DNA from 2 places in the Pseudoxanthobacter sp. M-2 genome. Region 2 is predicted to be linked to the other one. Evidence: riboswitches for the same ligand, from Rfam matches in the RefSeq annotation. Region 2 holds a riboswitch; the other holds the start of a gene.
The links. A riboswitch is a leader RNA that binds a small molecule or an ion and turns the genes downstream of it on or off. The one in region 2 is predicted to bind cobalamin.
Positions count from the first base shown of each region.

Region 1: it holds a riboswitch for cobalamin, as region 2 does, so the genes downstream of both, RUR49_RS00915 (CbtB domain-containing protein) here and RUR49_RS14390 (BLUF domain-containing protein) in region 2, are expected to answer to the same signal.

Region 1 covers NZ_JAWDIR010000001.1:184,337-187,730, forward strand. Annotated here, with positions in the region: gene cobW (cobalamin biosynthesis protein CobW) at 1-294, opposite strand, end outside; gene RUR49_RS00905 (DUF1636 domain-containing protein) at 291-722, opposite strand; gene RUR49_RS00910 (CbtA family protein) at 785-1,516, opposite strand; gene RUR49_RS00915 (CbtB domain-containing protein) at 1,524-1,709, opposite strand; cobalamin riboswitch at 1,742-1,955, opposite strand; gene cobO (cob(I)yrinic acid a,c-diamide adenosyltransferase) at 2,004-2,621, shown strand; gene RUR49_RS00925 (precorrin-8X methylmutase) at 2,780-3,394, shown strand, end outside.
Region 2 covers NZ_JAWDIR010000022.1:593,132-596,525, reverse strand. Annotated here, with positions in the region: gene RUR49_RS14395 (methyl-accepting chemotaxis protein) at 1-906, opposite strand, end outside; cobalamin riboswitch at 1,282-1,500, shown strand; gene RUR49_RS14390 (BLUF domain-containing protein) at 1,607-2,848, shown strand; gene RUR49_RS14385 (DUF6894 family protein) at 2,948-3,199, opposite strand.

The DNA of each region.
Region 1 (3,394 bases), on a different contig from region 2:
GAGCGCCGGCACGAAGTCGTCCGCGACGGTGCAGCAGAGGCAGCCGTTGGCGAGCTCGACGATGTTCTCCTCCGGGCAGCTCTCGATGCCGCAGCCCTTCAGGATCGAGCCGTCGACGCCGAGATCGCCGAACTCGTTGACCATGACGGCCAGCCGCCGGCCGTTCGCCGTCTCCAGCACGTGGCGGATCAGGGTGGTCTTGCCGGCGCCGAGGAAGCCGGTGACGATCGTGCACGGCACCTTGGCGAGCGGGGCGTCGGCGGGGCGGGCGGAGGCGGGGGTGTCAAAGCTCATGTCGGAGCCCTTTCGGGTCTGAAGGCGGTGGGCGGCACGCGCGCGACAACGCCCTTCTTGAAGGCGGGCGGGCGGTCGGCCCAGCGCAGGATGCCGGTCTCGCTCGCCGCGTAGGCGCGCGCGGCGGTGGCGATCTCGGCGACGTGGGCCTCGCCCTCGACGTCGCCGACGATGTAGGTCCACTTCTCCGGGGCCACGAAGGCGACGGTGCAGGCGCGCCGGCAGACGGCGAGGCACTCGACCGGCACGACGGCGATGCCGGGTTCCTCGGCGAGCGCCCCGGCGAGCGCGGTGGCGAAGCTGCGGCCCGGCTCGACGTGGGGCATCGCCGGGTCGCCGGCGGTCTCGCCCTCGGCGCGCGGCCGGCGGCAACTGACGCAGACGAACACCGAGGCCTGCAGCGGCCCCGCCTCAGCAGGCGCCGTCACCGCGGGCCCCGCCGATGCCTCGTCCCCGGCTTGCGCCGGCGACGGGGCCTCGACGAGCGCGCTCAGGGTGCCGTCCTCGCGGCGAACCGCGGCCAGAGCGCGCCGACGGCCCAGCCGATGGCGAGCCAGAACAGGCCGGAGAGCACGATCGAGCGGGCGGCGAACTCGCCCTGCAGCTCCGCCGGAACGGCCGAGGTGAACTCTGCCGGCTGCGGCGCGCCGACGATCTGCGGCGCGAGCGCCAGCACGACGGCGAGCGGCTTCGCCCAAGGCCGGTCGACCTTGAGGAACAGGAACAGCGCAACGGCCGTCATCGCCACGGTGACGACCCACCAGAGCTGGCGGGCGTCGAGGCCGGCGGCGGCGGAGGCCGGCAGCTCCGGCGGCAGCCCGAAGGCCGGTGCCAGCACCACCGCCACGAAGGCGGCCGCGCCCCAGGCGAGGCCCGTGCGCTCGGAGATCGTCTCCCCCGAGGCGACCATTGCCGCCGTCAGCATCAGCGCGAAGCCGACGCCGGCGAGAAGGGTCGCGAGCGCCGTGAACGCCGTCCGCTCGAGGCCGTCCTCGGGCGCCCAGCCCTCCTCGCCGTCGGCGTGCTCGGCGACGGAGTGGGCGAGCATCAGCTTGGCGTCGCCGAAATCGTGCAGGACGCCGGAATGGGCGGCCTCGCCGGCGTGCTCGAAGCTCTCGGCGTGGAGAATCAGGGGGGTGACGGAGAAGTGCTGCAGGACCGCGATCGCAAGTCCCACGGCAAGGCCGGCCAGCAAGCCGACCGACAGGATACGTCCGAGCATGGCCCGCTCAGTGGCAGGGGAAGGCGAGCGTATGCCGGGTGTCGTGCGCGGCGTTGTGCAGCGCATCGGAATGGGCGAAGCCCACGCCGAAGACCATGAACGCGCCGATCGCAAAGGCGATCGCAGCCGCGATCAGGGCCTCGGAGCGGGCTTGTGGCCGGGTGGCGGCGAGTTCTTTCGAAAATTCCGTCATGTCATCCTCCGTCGCCGCCCCACCGGCGGCGCAACGAGTAAAGGTCTGACGGCAGGTCTCCTGGCTCACGGGTCACCGCCCGGCGCCGCCTTCCCAGAACCGACGGTTCCAGTGGCCTTCGACGCGGGCTCGCCGCTCACAGTTGCGGGGGCAGCCGCGGATTTGGCGCTCTCCTCTCGAAGAAAGCCGCACCGCGTTCCCTTTTCACCTTCCGAACAGGGAAGGACCGTCGAGGATTTGGTACAGGACGGGGACGCCGGCCGTCAATCGAGTCGGCCGGGCCGGAGAGGACTCATGACCCGGGACATCGACGAGGCGGAGGCGGCGCGCCACAAGGCGAAGGCGGAAAAGCGCAAGGCGGTGCAGGACGCCGAGGTGGCGGGGAAGACGGTCGAGAAGGGCCTCCTGATCGTCACCACCGGCCCCGGCAAGGGCAAGTCGACGGCCGCCTTCGGGCTGGCGCTGCGCATGCTCGGGCGCGGCCGGCGGGTGGCGGTGGTGCAGTTCATCAAGGGCGCCTGGGACAGTGGCGAGCGCGCCGCCCTCGAGACGTTCGGCGACCGGGTGGTGTGGCGTTCGATGGGCGAGGGCTTCACCTGGGAGACGCAGGACCTCGCCCGCGACATCGCCGCCGCCGAAAAGGCGTGGGCGCAGGCCGAGGCCTTCCTCGACGACCCGTCCTTCGGCCTCGTCGTGCTCGACGAGCTCAACATTGCGCTTCGCTACAACTATCTGCCGCTGGAGGCGGTGGTGGCGCGGCTGGCCGGGCGGCGCGCGGGCCTGCACGTCGTCGTCACTGGCCGCAACGCCAAGCCGGAGCTCGTCGCCGCCGCCGACTGCGTCACCGAGATGGCGGCGACCAAGCACCACTTTGCCGCCGGCGTGAAGGCGCAGGAGGGGGTGGAGGTCTGAGCGCCGGCCCCCCGTTCGCGTCGCGCGCACTTGACCGGCGCGATGCGGCGGCGGAGACAACGGGCGGAACGACGGCGCCGCGGCCTGACGCGGCGAGCGGGGAGTGCGGTGGTGCGGCGAGGCGAAGATCAGCTCCGGCCGGCGGGATCGGTGGCGCGATGACGGCACCCCGCTACGACTATGTCCGCGACGGCACCGGCATCTACGAGCGCTCGTTCGCGATCATCCGGGCCGAGGCGGACCTGTCGGCCTTCTCTGAGGAGGAGGCCGACGTGGCGGTGCGGATGATCCACGCTTGCGGCGCGGTGGAGGCGGCGTCCGTGATCGCGTTCTCGCCCGGCGTGGTGGCGGCGGCGCGGGCGGCGCTCGCAGCCGGCGCGCCGATCCTGTGCGACGCCGAGATGGTGGCGCGCGGTGTGACGCGGGCGCGGCTGCCGGTCGACAACGCCGTGATCTGCACCCTCAACGACCCGCGCACGCCCGGCCTCGCGGCCGAGATGGGCACGACGCGCTCGGCGGCGGCGGTGGACCTCTGGGACGAGCACATGGCCGGCGCCGTGGTGGCGATCGGCAACGCCCCGACCGCCCTCTTCCGCCTGCTCGAGCGCCTCGACGCCGGCGCGCCGCGCCCGGCCGCCATCCTCGGCATTCCCGTCGGCTTCGTCGGCGCGGCCGAATCGAAGGAGGCGCTGACCGAGCACGCGGCCGGCGTGCCGTGGATCGTCGTGCGCGGCCGGCTCGGCGGCAGCGCGATGACGGCGGCCGCCGTCAAC
Region 2 (3,394 bases):
CTGGCTCACCGCGGCGGCGACGGTGCGCACCACGGCCGAGACCTGGCCGTCGAGCACGGCGACCTTCTCCATGTTGGCGGCCCGGGCGAGGCGCGCGGCCTCCTCGGCCGCCACCTGCTCGGCGCGCAGGCGGTCGGCCTCCTCGCCGGTCGCCTTGAAGACGGCGAGCGCCTCGGCCATCGCGCCGACCTCGTCGGTACGCCCGAGCTCGGGCACCACCACCCCCGCCTCCCGGCGCGACAGCCTGAGCATCGCGTCCGTCATGCGCCCGATCGGACCGATGACGCCGGCGAACGCCGTCCACAGCGAGAAGGCGAGCGCCCCGAGCCCGAGTGCGATGGTGGCGACCATCACGGCCGTGGCGAGTTCGTAGGCCCGCTCGACGGTGTCGTAGACCTGCTTCGACACCGACACCTGCAGGCCGATCAACGCGCTGATCGCCTCGGAGATCGGGTCGATCGCCGGGTAGAGGCGGTCGATCACGAACGCGTCGAGGGCGGCCGTGTCGTTGCTGCGCAGGATGGCGACGAGCGCCTCCACCTCGGCGGAGGCGATCGTCTTCAACCCTTTGGCCCGGTCGGCGAGCGCCCGCTCGTCGGCGTCCATGTAGGTCAGTTCGTAGGCGGCCCACAGGCGCTCGATGTCGCTGCGGGCCGCGTCGATGGCGGCGATGCCCGCTTCGCTGCCGATGTTGCCGTTGCGCACCTTGTGGGCCGCGTCGACGATGTTCACGGCATAGGCATCGGCGATCGCCTTGAGGTCGGCCAGCGGCACGACGCGGTCGGCATAGACCGTCACCAGCCCCTTCTGGGCGGTGCGGGCGGCGTAGAACCCCGAGGCGGCGATCGCCACGAGGGCGACGAGCATCAGGCCGAGCGAAAGCGACAACTTCGAGCGAATGGTCATGATGATCTCTGGGCGGGTGTGCACGGCTGATAGGAGGTCCCCGCATCGGGCGTGCGCCGCGACAGGGGGGCCGGTTGTGAGCGACTGGATGGGTCGTGGAGCGTCGGCCGAACGGGCCATCGCGGCCGGTCAGACGATCAGCCGACGCTTGCGCGAGGCTTGCGGCCGGGTCCTGCATCTCCCCTCGGAGCCGCCCGACCTGCTCCGTCGTGGACAAGGTGTGCTGCCCGGGCGGTGACGCCGGCAGGCCGGGAGCGTGCGCGACCAAGGCCGACGGCGGCGCCCGGTGGGCGGGCCGTCCGCGGCCAGCCGCGCGGGCGGAAGAACTGGGCTGTGCGGCGACCGTCAACGCGCCTTGACACTTTGTGCCGGTGTGCAACGATGGGGAGCTTCGGTCCTCGCGGATAGACGAAATCTCTGAGGCTAAGAGGGAATCCGGTGCGCTGGTCGCCAGCAACGCCGGAGCTGTTCCCGCACCTGTGAGCGGAGAGCCGTCTCGCCTGGAACGCCACCGCCGGGGTCCGCCCCGTCACCACGGCCTTCCGCCGCGACCGTCCGTGAGCCAGGAGACCTGCCGGGGTCTGGACGTTCGCGGGCGGGGTGCACCGGCGGAACGCCTCGGCCTGGTGTGCCCGTTCCGGCTGCCGGTCCGGGGGCGTGCCTCGATCACTCCCGATAAAAAATCGTTTGGGAGGATCGGATGGCTGGCCTGGCGCGCGACATCTCACCGGCGGACGACGTCGCGGACCTGTCGGATGCTGGCCGCCGTGAACCCGGTCTCCGCGAGCCGTCCCGCCTCGAGCCGTCCCGTGTCGCTCTGGCCCGCCCGCTCGTCGATCCGGCCCTGACGACGCTGTCCTATCGCAGCCGCGCCCGCGACGTTCCGGGCGAGGACGAGATCCAGCAGCTGCTTCTCGATGCCCGCACGCGCAACCGCGCGCTGGGCGTCACCGGCATGCTGCATTTCACCGGCGGGCGCTACTACCAGTGGCTCGAGGGGCCGGACAAGGGCGTCGCCGAGGTCTGGCATTCCATCCGTTGCGACGGCCGCCACGCCGAGGTCGAGCTCCTCGGTGCGCGGGCGGCGCCAGCGCGCCTGTTCGCCGGCTGGGACATGCAGTGGTTCCGCCACGCCGATGCGGCGGCCGATCCGGGTGGCATCGCCGAGCAGCGCGCCCGCACGGAGGACGCCGCGGCGCTCGCACACTTCGCCGTCGCGGGCGACCGTGCCGCGGTGGACGCCCTGCTCGCCGGCCGCCTCGTGCCGGGCAGCCCGGTGCGCTCCCTGTTCGGCAGCCTGCTCGAGCCGGCCGTCCGCCTCCTCGGCGACTGGTGGCGCGAGGACCGCTGCCGCGATGTCGACGTGACGCTCGCTCTCACCCTTCTGCAGAGCGCCGTCCGCCCGCTGGTGCTGCCCCATCCCGTCCCCTTCCAGGCGAAGGCGTGCCGCGTTCTCGTCACCCCGCAGCCGGGCGAGCACCACATCCTCGGCTCCGCCCTCGTCGGCGAGTGCTTCTGGGACGCCGGCTGGAACGTCTCGGTGGAGTTCCCGAACACCGATGCCGAGCTGTCGGCGCTGGCGGAGGGCACCTGGTTCGACGCGATCACGCTTTCGCTGAGCGACGTCTACGGCCGCGAGGAGTGGCTGCCGCGCATGGCCGAGACGATCCGCGCCGTGCGCGCCGCCTCCCGCAATCCCGATCTCGTCGTCGGCGTCGGCGGGCGGGCCTTCCTCCACCATGCCCAGATGGCGGCCGTCACCGTCGGCGCCGACATCGGCGTCTCCTCGGCGATCGAGGCGGTGGACGAGGTGAGCTACGCGATGTACCGCCGCGCCACCTTCTCGATGCGCCGCTCCAGCACCCCGACCACCCTCGTCGCCCCGCCCCCGGTCATCACGCTGGCCGCCGCCGTCTCGCCGGGCTGGAAGATCGTGCACTGAGGGGGAGGGGACGGTCGCCGGCACCGCTGCAGGCGGCCTTCCGATCTCAGTTTCATGAAGGCAGCCGCCTGGCGGCTGATGCCTCTGCCACCGGGCGCTCTAGCGCCCGCGTGCGGTGGTCGCCGGCGACCGGTTCGCGGTCACGTAGATCACGTAGAGGATGAGGCCCCGCTGATCGGTCACGTCGATCTGCCAGTCCTCGTCGACCCAGAGCTGGTGCGCGTGCTCGGTCAGAAGTTCGCCGATGCGCTTGGCGGCCTCGACGCGCGCGGCCGTGCTGTCCGGCAGCTCGGCGCCCTGCGTGAGCATGACATGGGTCGGGGTGCGGACCTGGAAATTGTAGAACGGCAACGGCGCCTCCTCTGGCCACAGAACGCCACCGGCGCCGAAAGTTTCCCGGCGGCACCGACCCGCGCTCTGCATCAGTCGACGCTCGCAGCGATTGCTTCACCTGAAGGTCCCCTCGGCTCTGCCTCGCCCGGTCATCACGCCCGCCGCCGCCGTCTCGCCGGGCGTCGAAGATCGTGCACTGGGGGGCAGGGCAGG